3 regions of the Sporosarcina pasteurii genome follow, and region 3 is predicted to be linked to each of the others. Evidence: riboswitches for the same ligand, from Rfam matches in the RefSeq annotation. Region 3 holds a riboswitch; each other region holds the start of a gene.
What was found. Region 3 has a riboswitch for thiamine pyrophosphate ahead of thiD (bifunctional hydroxymethylpyrimidine kinase/phosphomethylpyrimidine kinase). Riboswitches for the same ligand answer to the same signal wherever they lie in the genome.
Positions count from the first base shown of each region.

Region 1: it holds a riboswitch for thiamine pyrophosphate, as region 3 does, so the genes downstream of both, AB1H92_RS14815 (thiamine phosphate synthase) here and thiD (bifunctional hydroxymethylpyrimidine kinase/phosphomethylpyrimidine kinase) in region 3, are expected to answer to the same signal.
Region 2: it holds a riboswitch for thiamine pyrophosphate, as region 3 does, so the genes downstream of both, AB1H92_RS02955 (3-oxoacyl-ACP reductase) here and thiD (bifunctional hydroxymethylpyrimidine kinase/phosphomethylpyrimidine kinase) in region 3, are expected to answer to the same signal.

Region 1 covers NZ_CP160452.1:3,060,411-3,064,581, forward strand. Annotated here, with positions in the region: gene AB1H92_RS14805 (cation-translocating P-type ATPase) at 1-891, shown strand, start outside; gene AB1H92_RS14810 (Crp/Fnr family transcriptional regulator) at 903-1,601, shown strand; TPP riboswitch at 1,749-1,857, shown strand; gene AB1H92_RS14815 (thiamine phosphate synthase) at 1,929-2,525, shown strand; gene thiS (sulfur carrier protein ThiS) at 2,539-2,745, shown strand; gene AB1H92_RS14825 (thiazole synthase) at 2,748-3,515, shown strand; gene AB1H92_RS14830 (ThiF family adenylyltransferase) at 3,512-4,171, shown strand, end outside.
Region 2 covers NZ_CP160452.1:637,328-641,498, reverse strand. Annotated here, with positions in the region: gene AB1H92_RS02965 (PTS transporter subunit IIC) at 1-531, shown strand, start outside; gene AB1H92_RS02960 (LLM class flavin-dependent oxidoreductase) at 631-2,004, opposite strand; SAM riboswitch class I at 2,153-2,273, opposite strand; TPP riboswitch at 2,471-2,568, shown strand; gene AB1H92_RS02955 (3-oxoacyl-ACP reductase) at 2,747-3,511, shown strand; gene AB1H92_RS02950 (GntP family permease) at 3,607-4,171, opposite strand, start outside.
Region 3 covers NZ_CP160452.1:3,168,160-3,172,330, reverse strand. Annotated here, with positions in the region: gene AB1H92_RS15475 (histidine phosphatase family protein) at 177-731, shown strand; gene thiW (energy coupling factor transporter S component ThiW) at 785-1,261, opposite strand; gene thiM (hydroxyethylthiazole kinase) at 1,273-2,040, opposite strand; TPP riboswitch at 2,124-2,231, opposite strand; TPP riboswitch at 2,578-2,684, shown strand; gene thiD (bifunctional hydroxymethylpyrimidine kinase/phosphomethylpyrimidine kinase) at 2,757-3,593, shown strand; gene thiE (thiamine phosphate synthase) at 3,586-4,171, shown strand, end outside.

The sequences.
Region 1 (4,171 bases), 110 kb from region 3:
CGTGTTGTTGCCGAAGCTGAAATGATTTCTGAACACCATCTCGGCCAAACCATTGTAAGAGAAGCAAAGAGACGAAATCTTATTCTTGTGAATGAACCCCAAAATGCAGAAGTGATTGAAGGGAACGGCATTCGCGCAGATATTGAGGGGCAAACACTCGTAATCGGAAATCGAAAACTGATGCGCACCAATGGCATTGCGATTTCCAACGAAGTTGAAGCTTATGCGGTAGAACGTGAAAAGTCTGGAAACACAGCAATTTTTGCAGCTATTGACGGAACCATCGCGGGAATCATCTCCATCGTAGATCAAATTCGTCCCGAAGCCACAAGCGCACTACAAGAGTTACGCGCAAACGGCATCAAACAAATCATTATGTTAACAGGTGATAATCGACATACTGCTGAACTTGTTGGCAAGCAACTTGACTTTGACGCGGTATATGCGGAACTACTACCTGAAGACAAAGTAGCCATGGTCCAAAAGTTAAAAAATGCGGGTCACCGTGTTGCTATGGCAGGAGACGGTATTAATGATGCACCAGCCATCGCGACTGCCGATATCGGGCTTGCAATGGGCGAAGGCGGAACGGATATTTCAATGGAAACTGCGGATGTTGTTTTAATGGCAGACCGACTCGACCAGTTTTCACACGCCTATTCTTTAGCAAAAGCCACTGTACGTAATATGCGACAGAACACATTCTTTGCGGTAGGAACAGTTGTCATCTTACTGGCAGGTGTCCTACTCGGAAAAGTATTTTTAGCATCAGGTATGCTCATTCACGAACTAAGTGTGCTTCTAGTTATTCTTAACGCTGTTCGATTAATGCGTTATAATAACAAGAACGGTAAAAAAGAGACTGCGACGCCAATACTGCAAACTGAATGAGGTGGAGAAGGTTGACAGAAAACAATCATTGCGAACATAGAGCCGTGGAGATGCAGAAAATGTGCATCTCTATTGTGCCGATTTTTAACCATTTAACAACTGCCGAAATGAGTGAGATTGTCAAAACTACAAATTCTGTAAAGCATCCACGAGGCCATACAATTTATCGAGCAAATGAACCGTCAGATGGGCTGTATATCGTTCATAAGGGACGGGTGAAAATCTATCGTTTATCAGACACTGGCAAAGAACAACTTGTGCGTATTCTAGAACCAGGTGATTTCACTGGAGAACTTTCTTTATTCTCTGAATCCGTGCACGATGCCTATGCAGAAGCGATGGAACCTGTAGAATTATGTGTGATGGGAAGAAAAGATTTCCAACAGTTTTTATTGAAATATCCCGCAATTTCCTTAAAAGTCCTCACTGAGTTTTCAACGAGATTGTCAAAAACCGAAAAGCAGGCGGCAAGCATTGCGTTGGAATCCACCGAAACAAGAATCGCGATGTACCTTGCGGATGTAGTAGAGGAAACGAAAAGTAAACGCATTACACTGCCGATGAGTCGGAAAGACCTCGCTTCTCATCTTGGGACAACACCCGAAACAGTCAGTCGAAAACTAGCTGACTTTGAAGAGGCTGGATGGATTCGACAACATACACCCAGCAAAATAGAGATTTTAGATTTAGATAGTTTACTACTCGTCTAATCGCTTAAAAGCCATCCATACAGGGTGGTTTTTTAATACTTTGAAAGCAACTAACCATTTTCTTGCTTTTCCAGTAATTCCTACTCCTTTCTTTCATTCAAAAAGACTCTATGCTACACTAATAGTAGATTGAAAATTCAACATAACATTGACCATTAGGGGAATCCTTGAAAAGGACTGAGAGAAGAGTACAACTCTGATACCCTTATTACCTGAACAGGTTTGGACCTGCGTAGGGAAGTGGCCGTCAGATTATTTATGTATTAATACTGTCTTTGACGACTACTTTCCTACTGCGGAAGTAGTCTTTTTTGTGTAAAGGAGGATATGATGAAGCTCATTGCAGTGACGAATGACCGTATGTCGATAGATGAATTAATTCAAACATTACTAGCGATTGAACCGTATATTGACGCAGTTATTTTAAGAGAAAAGTCGAAAACGGATACAGAGATCTTGAAATTAATTCAAAAGCTTAAGGAAGTAAATTTTAACGTAAAGAAAATGATTGTCCACGGAAAACCTACTATTGCAAATACCGAACAAATTGATAAAGTACAACTGCCAGGCGGATTACCACTTCCTGATTTAATGCGGCAGTATCCAGCGCTATTATTCGGAAAATCCGTCCACTCACTTGAAGAAGCGATAGTTGCTGAGGCGGATGGCGCAGAGTCTGTGTTATATGGTCATTTGTTTAAAACAAATTCAAAGCCTGGATTGCAACCACGCGGAACCGATGACTTGCGGCGAATTGTTTCATCGCTAACCATTCCTGTCTACGCGATTGGCGGCATTCGACCAAGTCATATCGAACGATTAAGAGAAGTAGGGATTGCAGGCGTGGCGATAATGTCTACTATATTTGAAAGCGAACATCCGAAAAACATCGCCAAAGAGTATTATGATGCCATTCATACATAGAGGGGGATTATCAATGACTAAAACAATTGAACTAAATGGGAACACACAAGAAATCCCAAAAGACGTTGAAAGTGTCCAGCAATTGCTCGAACACTTAAATCTCGAGGAAAGAATTTTAATTGTGGAATTGAATAAAAACATTCTCAATAAAAGCGCTTATGATCAACCGATTATGGACCGTGATCAGATCGAAATTATTCACTTTGTAGGAGGCGGATGAACATGCTTAAAATAGGAAATCATTCATTTTCATCGAGATTATTGTTAGGGACTGGTAAATACCCATCATTTGAAACTCAAAAAGAAGCTGTTCGTGTTTCTGAAGCAGAAATTTTAACATTCGCAGTCCGTCGAATGAACGTTTTTGAACCATCACAACCAAATTTCTTAGAACAACTTGATTTATCAAAATATACTTTGCTTCCAAATACCGCTGGTGCAAAAACAGCTGAGGAAGCTGTACGTATCGCAAAACTGGCAAAGGCATCTGGTTTATGTGACATGGTTAAGGTAGAAATTATTGGCTGTGACCACTCCTTGTTGCCAGACCCAGTTGAAACGTTACGTGCCACAGAAATGTTATTGGATGAAGGTTTTATCGTACTTCCCTATACATCTGATGACGTTGTACTTGCCCGCAGATTATGTGAAATGGGTGTCAATGCCATCATGCCGGGTGCAGCGCCTATCGGATCAGGTCGCGGCATATTAAACCCACTGAATTTGTCCTTTATTATCGAACAGTCGGAAGTCCCTGTCATTATTGATGCTGGCATTGGTTCTCCAAAAGATGCAGCCTATGCGATGGAACTCGGCGCGGATGCTGTTTTATTAAACACGGCCGTGTCCGAAGCAAAGGACCCAGTGAAAATGGCAGAAGCGATGAAACTTGCCATTGAAGCGGGACGACTTGGTTTTGAGGCTGGACGGATGCCTGAACGTGACTACGCAGTAGCTAGCAGTCCGATGGAAGGACTCTTGCCAAATTGAATAGCCGTTATTCACGACAAGAACTGTTCGCACCGATTGGGATAGAAGGACAAAAACGAATTAGCGCAGCAAATATCTTTATTCTCGGGGCTGGCGCACTTGGTTCTTCCTCTGGAGAAATGTTGGTACGCGCTGGCGTTAAGCGTGTGACCATTGTTGACCGAGATATCATTGATTGGACCAATTTGCACCGTCAACAACTGTATACAGAACAAGACGTTATCGATCAATTGCCGAAAGCAGTGGCAGCGGAGAAACGTTTGAAAAGCATTAATGGGGATGTGGATGTATCAGGAATGGTCGTTGATGTGACAGCTGAAAATGTACTCGAGTTAATTGAAGGACATGACGTGATTTTGGATGCAACCGATAATATTGAAACGCGGTTGCTTATGAATGACGCTGCATTAAAACGCGGCGTCCCCTTTTTCATGGGGGCCTGCGTAGGCAGTTACGGATTAACTTTCCCGATTGGCATAAAAGAAGAGCAACCGTGCTTACATTGTTTACTTGAAACATTACCACCTCAGTCATTAACTTGCGATACGGTCGGTGTCATTAGTCCAATCGTCGTCACAACTGCTGCCCGCCAAGTTGCAGATGTACTTAAATACATTACGGGCAATGAATTTATGCCGAAACTTGAATCTGCAAAT
Region 2 (4,171 bases), 770 kb from region 3:
CCGGTTTTGATGGGCGCCATTATCGCAGTTATTTTCTGTCTCATTATCTTATCGCCAATTTCGACAGTAGGTGTGGCGACAGTAATTATGCTATCTGGAATTGGATCTGGCGCAGCGAACTTAGGGATTGTCGCAACTGGGGTAGGATTTGCCATTGCCAGTTATAAAGCAAATAACCTGGGAACCGCACTCGCTCACGTATTAGGTTCGCCAAAAATTCAAATGAAAAACTTTTTAATGAAACCGAAAATCGCTTTACCAATGCTCATCACTGCTGCCATTCTAGGTGCACTAGCAGGCGTATTAAATATTCAAGGAACACCTTACAGTGCTGGATTTGGTTTATCTGGTTTAGTCGGACCATTAAATTACATAACTTTTGCAGAAGGTGGATGGACGCTGCAAAACATTACCATTATGCTCACCACTTTCTTCATTCTGCCACTCTTGTTGAATCTTGGTCTCATCTATGTATTTTCTAGGCAATTAAAGATGATTCAAGCTGGGGACTACAAACTGGATTTTGATTGATGATAAAAAAGAAGTCGACCATTAACCGACTTCCTCATAAGTATTTCAGCAACTAGTTTAAAAAAGCGCGTGCCACACAACTGTGACACGCGCTTTTTATTAAACTAAAACAGGCTGCTTTCTATACTGATTCGCCGTATGATGTTCTGGTAAGCGGTCATTGCCGAATAGTTTCTTTCGGAACGTCCCCTCTTCGTATTCTTTCTGTACGAGACCACGTTCTTGTAAAACGGGTACGACATGGTCAACAAACTCTTCAAATGTTCCAGGAGAAATGACGTAAGAAATATTAAAGCCGTCAATTCCGATAGCGACCAATGCTTCCATCGCGTCCGCAATGCTTTCTGGCGTTCCTACTTCAACGTGACCTAGTCCGCCAATGCCCACAAATTCCGCCGCCTCCCGAACTGTCCATTCTTTCGTTGGGTCTGCATTGGTGAAGTTTTCCACAACGGATTGAATGGCTTCGCTTTTTACGTATTCAAGTTTATCGTCTGGGTCGTACCCGGAAAAGTCGATTCCCGTCCACCCGCCGAATAATGCCAAGGCACCTTCATAACTAATATGTTTTTTATATTCTTCAAACTTCCGATCCGCAGCTTCTTGTGTTTCACCAATAATGGGTGTGAAGGACGCAATAATTTTTACATCCTCAGGATTTCGTCCCGCTGCCTCGGCTTCTTGTCGCAAGGATTGGATTGTTTGCTTTGTCGTTTGTGGCGTTGGGGTACTTATAAAGACAAGTTCCGCATGTTTCGCCGCAAATTTCTGTCCTGTATTGGAAGCACCGGCTTGGAAAATGACAGGCGTTCGTTGTGGGGAAGGTTCACTTAAATGTGCACCTGGCACTTTGAAATATTTCCCTTCATGCTCGATATCATGAACTTTATCTGGATCCGCATAGATGCCTTTTTCTTTATCGACCACAACGGCGTCCTCTTCCCAGCTGCCTTCCCACAGTTTATAAACGACTTCCATATATTCATCCGCAACTGCATAACGTTCCGAGTGACCGATTTGATTTTCTTTTCCAATATTTTTAGAGGCACTCTTCAAATAAGAGGTTACGACATTCCAGCCAATTCGGCCTTTCGTTAAATGATCCAACGTTGACATGCGCCTCGCAAAAATATAGGGATGCTCGTGACTTGTGGAAGCTGTTAATCCAAAACCTAAATGCTTTGTTGCTTGCGCCATAATCGGAACGACGAACGCTGGATCGTTTAGTGGCGCTTGAACGCCATGCCGAATCGCTGCATCACGCGATCCTTCATATACGTCATACACCCCTAATACATCCGCTATAAAAATCGCATCAAAACGACCTCTTTCCAATACTTGCGCCACATGCGTCCAATATTCTGCATCCTTATAAGTGGAAGCTTGATCGTCCGGATGTGTCCATAATCCCGCCGAATAATGTCCTGCACAATTCATGTCAAATGCGTTTAAATAAATTCTCTTTTTTGTCATGTGAATAAACTCCTGTCCATTTATTTTATTAAACTATATTTAACCAATAAACAAACTAGGTTTAATGGTTGATAACGACCTGATAACATCTTGAACCATACAAAAAAACCTCTTCTACAAAGGAAGAGGTTTATCTATTACACGCTCTTCCTCATCTCTCAAATGTTGAACATTTGCTGGAATTAGCACCTTTTCGCATTTGTTTATCACAAATAGGATGGTTGCCGCAGGATCGTAGGACCAGTTCCTCCCCTGACTCTTGATAAGGAATAATATTAAGTTTATTAAGAATATTTACATCATACCTAACTTCTAGTAAACTGTCAAGGTCGGAATTGTTTCATGTTTTTATGGTCAGCAGAGACTGATAGAAATGGATTCCTTTATTTATCGACCAAAACTGACAAACTCTCACTTTATTTCACAAAAGTAAGATTTGTGGTAAAATTATGGTAATCACATCATAGTAGATCACTGGGGGCGCCTTTTGGCTGAGAAGAGTTACTCTGACCCTTAGAACCTGATCCGGTTGATACCGGCGGAGGGAAGTGAATTTTTTCTGTATGCAGATCACTCCTCCAGTGGTCTTTTTTTGTGGCTATACAAAACAATGAAGGCTGAAGGAGGCGGGTAGATGCGACAAGCATAAGACGAATTAACGGAGTAGCGTTTTTTGCTACGCAGTTAATTTGGCTTATGACTCGAGCATCTGCCTCCTGAAGCTAGAATGGAGCTGTAGAAAGTGGAGCTAAAAGATCAAGTAGTACTCGTAACAGGAAGTAGCCGTGGACTTGGAGCGGCCGTTGCTAAAGCATTCGGAAGGGTTGGCGCGAAAGTAGTTGTCAATTATGTTTCACGAGAAGCGCAAGCAAATGCGGTTGTGGATGAAATCGGACGCGAGCAGGCCATTGCGATTCAAGCGGACGTTAGAAATCGCGAAGAAGTAAAGGCAATGTTTGAGGAAGCAAAAGCACATTTTGGTCAATCCATTACAACAATCGTCAACAATGCACTGATCGATTTTTCATTCAATGGCGACGCAAGAAAACAATTAGATACGATTGAATGGGAAGATTATAATCAACAGTTTGAAGGCAGTGTCAAAGCAACACTCAACACATTGCAGGCAGGTAGGCCAGATATGGCGGCAGCAAAGTTTGGACGCATTATCACAATCGGAACCAATTTGGTCCAACACCCTGTCGTTCCTTACCACGACTACAATACTAGTAAAGCCGCGCTACTCGGGATGACGCGCAATATCGCAAAAGAGCTCGGTCCAGATGGCATCACGGCGAATATGGTATCAGGTGGGCTGTTACTTAAAACGGATGCAAGTGCCGCTACGCCAGATGTGGTGTTTGATATCATTAAAGAAAACACCCCGATTGGAAGCGTAACCACACCAGAAGAAATGGCAGATGCCATTCTATTCTTCGCATCACCGTGGAGCCGGGCTGTGACGGGGCAGAATCTAATTGTAGACGGCGGGCTTGTGATGAATTAATCGCGACAATTAATTCGTAAATCAACATAAAAAAAGAAGCATGCTTTCATGTAGCGTGCTTCTTGTTTTCTCAATGAATCATCCCAAAACAATCCTCAATAAATTCCCAATATCGCAAGCCCAATTGCTGGGATCAAAGAAAGCATTGGGAAGACAATCGCAATTACAGCCATTTCTTTATAAGATTGTTTATGCGTCATCCCAGTCACGAGTAAAATCGTCAAGATGGCTCCGTTATGCGGTAACGAATCCAAACCACCAGATGCAATCGAGGCAATTCTATGGAAAGCTTCTGGAGACGGACCGACCGTCGTAGCGATTTCATAATAATGGCTCCCTAAAGCTTCAAGCGTAATTCCCAATCCGCCAGATGCTGAACCCGTTGCCCCAGCTAACACGTTGACAGCAATCGCCTCAGATATTAATGGGTTTGCCTTAATGCCTAAAATCATCTCACTCAACTTTTCGAACCCAGGAACTGACCTAACAACCGTCCCGAATCCAACAGCGGCACTTGTGTTAATCATCGCCATAACGGAGTCACCCGCCCCGCCATTGATCGCTTTCGTAAAGCCTTTAAACTCTTTAATAGAAATGAGTAAAATGAGTAATATACCTGCGCCAAGTGCGACAACGATATTCCACTTCAACAAATTTAAC
Region 3 (4,171 bases):
TTTACATATATCAGAAAAATAAACATTGAATGTATCTGAGGAGAATAGAATTCATACAGTCCTATTTTAGGTTTTCCAATGAATACTTAACGCTTAAACAGCGGTTAAATTTGGCAATTTAAGTTTGTGTTTTCATCTATAGGGAAAAGAAAAGTATTACGCAAGGAGGGAACATGATGGGGAAAACATTGTATGTTGTTCGCCATTGCCGAGCAGAGGGACAATCGCCGCATGCGAAGTTAACGGAAGAAGGCAGACAACAAACGAAAGCACTTGTTGATTTTTTTAGAACGAAGGATTTCGATCAAATTATTTCAAGCCCTTATCTTCGTGCAAAGGAGACCGCATGGCCGATAGCCGAATCGAAAAAACTTCATTTGGAACAGGATAGTCGATTATCAGAACGTGTCCTTAGCGACCGTAATTTTGAAGATTGGTTAGTTAAGTTGGAGGATAGTTTTCTAAATCTTTATCTTAAATATGAAGGTGGTGAGTCATCAATTGAGGCGATGACACGTGTGAAAAATATGGTAGATTCATTGCAAGAAGGCGCTCGAACGGTACTTGTTACACACGGCAATCTAATGACGCTCTTGTTACGGTGTTTTGATGAACGATTTGGTTTTACTGAGTGGCAAACGTTAACGAATCCAGATGTGTATGTCATTCATATAGAGAAAGAAGTGGCTCAAGTTGAAAGGATTTGGGCGGATCATTTTATTCATTTATGACGAAAACGTTCCATAGAATTTGTAGTTTGGAGTACAAATTCTATGGATGTTTGTTAGATTTCTAATTTTGTTCGAATGGCTGACCTGTTCAGGCGAGCGGCTAAAATGACGCCGAGTAACGCACCACTTACGCTTGATACGAGAAATGGGGGCATGAAAAAGAATGCTGTCACCGTTGTCCCCATTAAGATTTTTGCGTAAGGAACTGCAAATAAGGAAGCAATGATGCCAGTCCCAATCACTTCACCGATGGCTGCAAATGCTGGTTTTCCGAATCTTTGGTAGAGGATGCCCGCTAAATAAGCACCGATCATCCCGCCTGGAAAAGCGAGAAGCGAGCCAGTTCCTGTTAGGATTCGAACGAGTCCAGTTAAAAAAGCAATCGTCAATGCAGGAATGGGACCTAACGTAATGGCGGCAATCACATTGACAGCATGTTGAATCGGGTAGGCGCGCGCAATTCCTGCTGGAAAGGAAACAAATACAGAGCCGGCAACTGCTATGGCGACGAACATTGTCATGATGGTCATTTTTCGAAGGTTCAATGTGTAGGTTCCTCCTCGTTTAGTGCGTTTAGAAAGTGAACAGCAAAGTCTCCAGGTCCGACCGCGAGCGCTGCTGCTTTTTCTCCGGCTTTTTTATAGAAAGTTAGGGCTGTTGCCGCTGCTTCGACACTGTTTTCCTCAGCAGCTGCTAAAAATGCGCCTACGACACTACTTAATAAACATCCGGTGCCTGTCACTTTTGTCATGAGTGGATGTCCGCCCTCTATATAAAAGGTTTGATAACCGTCTGTGACGATATCGATTTCTCCAGAAACAGCGAGTAAACAATTATGTTTTTTCGCTACTGCTTTTGCAATACTTTCAATATCTGCATCACCTACGCCAGCATCAACGCCTTTCGCTGTCCAATCCACACCCGCGATGGCTGCAAGTTCGCCTGCATTACAACGAATGAGGGTAACGTCAACTTCTTGTAAGAGTTGTTGGATACTTTGCTTGCGAAAAGTAGTGGCCCCGACACCGACTGGATCGATGACGACAGGGATGTTTCGTTCCGTTGCGCTTTTCCCCGCGTGAATCATAGCTTCTAGCGTAGTTGGATTGAGTGTTCCCATATTAAGAACCGTTGCATCTGCCACGGCTGCAATTTCAGCAACTTCTTCCATGGCATCCGCCATGATCGGTGAGGCGCCTAGTGCAAGTAATCCATTTGCTTGGAAGTTGGCAACAACGATATTGGAAATGCAGTGTATCAGAGGATTCTGTTGTCTTAATGCTGCAAGTAGATGATTGTTTTTCTTCATAAATCATTTGGCTCCTTTTTTAAAATAGAAAAAGCCGCTCCTATATATAGTAGGAAGCGGCCACGATTTCGATATGGTGTAAAAGAAACGCGGATCCACTTCCCTCCGCTGGTCTAAACCAGATCAGGTTCAAAGAGTCCGCATATGTATATGCATCTCAGCCTTTCACAAAGGCACCTCCAGTGGCAATAAACTATTTGAATTTAGATTCACTATAGCATAATTTTGCTAGATGAATCAATTTCACAATTGCTTATTTTTATAATATAGATGAATTTAAGTATCCTTACTTTTTTAAAAGTTCATCTTAATGATGAGGGTGTCTCGTTGATTGTAGTGGAAAGCGTCCGCCCGGAACGGAAATCAACATAGTTCGTACTTTATTGTAATTAGGATAAAGTTTACATTTGATGACAAAAAATGAGTAGATTTCGGCAAAGGTTATTCAGTTAAATTTGTAAAAGTTTCTTAAAGGTTCTGTGAACAAGGCAATATCCTTGTGTAAATGTGCTATAGTGAATAAAAGCTGAATAGTTCTACAACCACTAGGAGTGCCTAACAAAGGCTGAGATGTATATGTTTTGTACAGATCCTTAGAACCTGATCCGGATGATACTGGCGTAGGGAAGTGGCACGTCTTTTTGTATAAAAGGATGACCGCCGCTTTCTAACGTTACCGGAAAGCGGCTTTATTTTAAAAAAGGACGTGAGTTGAAATGGTTCAAATCGCAATGACAATTGCTGGTTCAGATAACAGTGGAGGTGCCGGTATTCAAGCGGATTTAAAGACGTTTCAGGAGCTTGGGGTATTTGGTACGTCCGCATTAACAGCAGTGACGGCACAAAATACGCAAGGAGTTCATGCGATCCAATCGATAGATCTAGAGATCATCGCCGCACAAATTGAAGCCATTTTTACGGATTTTCCCGTGCATGCTGTGAAAACGGGGATGTTGTTTTCATCAGATATTATTAAAGTCGTGGCTGAGCAATTAAAGAAACAGGAAATTCCGCTCGTCATTGATCCTGTGATGATCGCAAAAGGTGGGGCTTCTTTACTTCAGGAGGAAGCAATTGAGGCGTTGAAGAATGAACTTCTTCCTATTGCGACAGTAGTGACACCCAATATTCCAGAAGCTGAAGTTCTGACGGGGTTACGTATCCAAAACAATGCGGACATAGAAAAAGCGGCCAAGCATATATTGGCATTAGGGGCGCAATCCGTCGTCATTAAAGGGGGACATCGGGTAGACGTACCTGATGCGGAAGATTTATTTATGTCTGCCGCAGGGGAGAAGTTTTACGTACGTACGCCTTGGATTGACACAAAAGATACACATGGGACAGGTTGTACGTATGCGGCTGCGTTGACTGCCTTTCTTGCAGAGGGTAAAAATCAAGCAGATGCTGTTGTTTCTGCAAAGAATTTTATTCATGCTGCAATTGAAAATGGGTTAGACATAGGGAGTGGACATGGCCCAACCAATCACTGGGCATATAAGCAGCAAATGAAAGCTGAAAAACATGAAAAGGGAGTTGTGATCGATGGATAAAAGTAAACTACAATTATACTTTATTGCCGGAACAACAAATATTGGAGATCGAAATCTACTTGATGTTTTACAAGCTGCTTTAAAAGGGGGCATTACTACTTTCCAATTGCGTGAAAAAGGGGAGGGCGCGTTACAAGGGGATGATTTAAAAGCATTAGCTGAACAATGTAAACAGCTTTGTAACAAATTTAAAGTTCCCTTTATTGTGAACGATGATGTCGACTTGGCCGTAGAAGTTGGCGCAGACGGTGTTCATATTGGACAAGAAGATGGGGACATTGCTAAGGTCCGTGAAAAGATTGGTTCAGAAAAGATACTAGGCGTTTCCACGCATTCGATTGAAGATGCCATGGCGGCTTCCGATGCGGGTGCGAACTATGTTGGGATTGGGCCTTTATTTGAAACGACATCTAAAGAAAATGCAGGTGCACCGGTCGGGACAGAGCTAGTTCGTCAAGTGGCGAATGTACTTCCGGGTCTTCCGATTGTAGGTATTGGAGGCATTACAGAGCGGAAAGCAGGAAGGGTTATTCGTGAAGGGGCTTCAGGTGTCGCGATGATTTCGGCAATTGCAAATT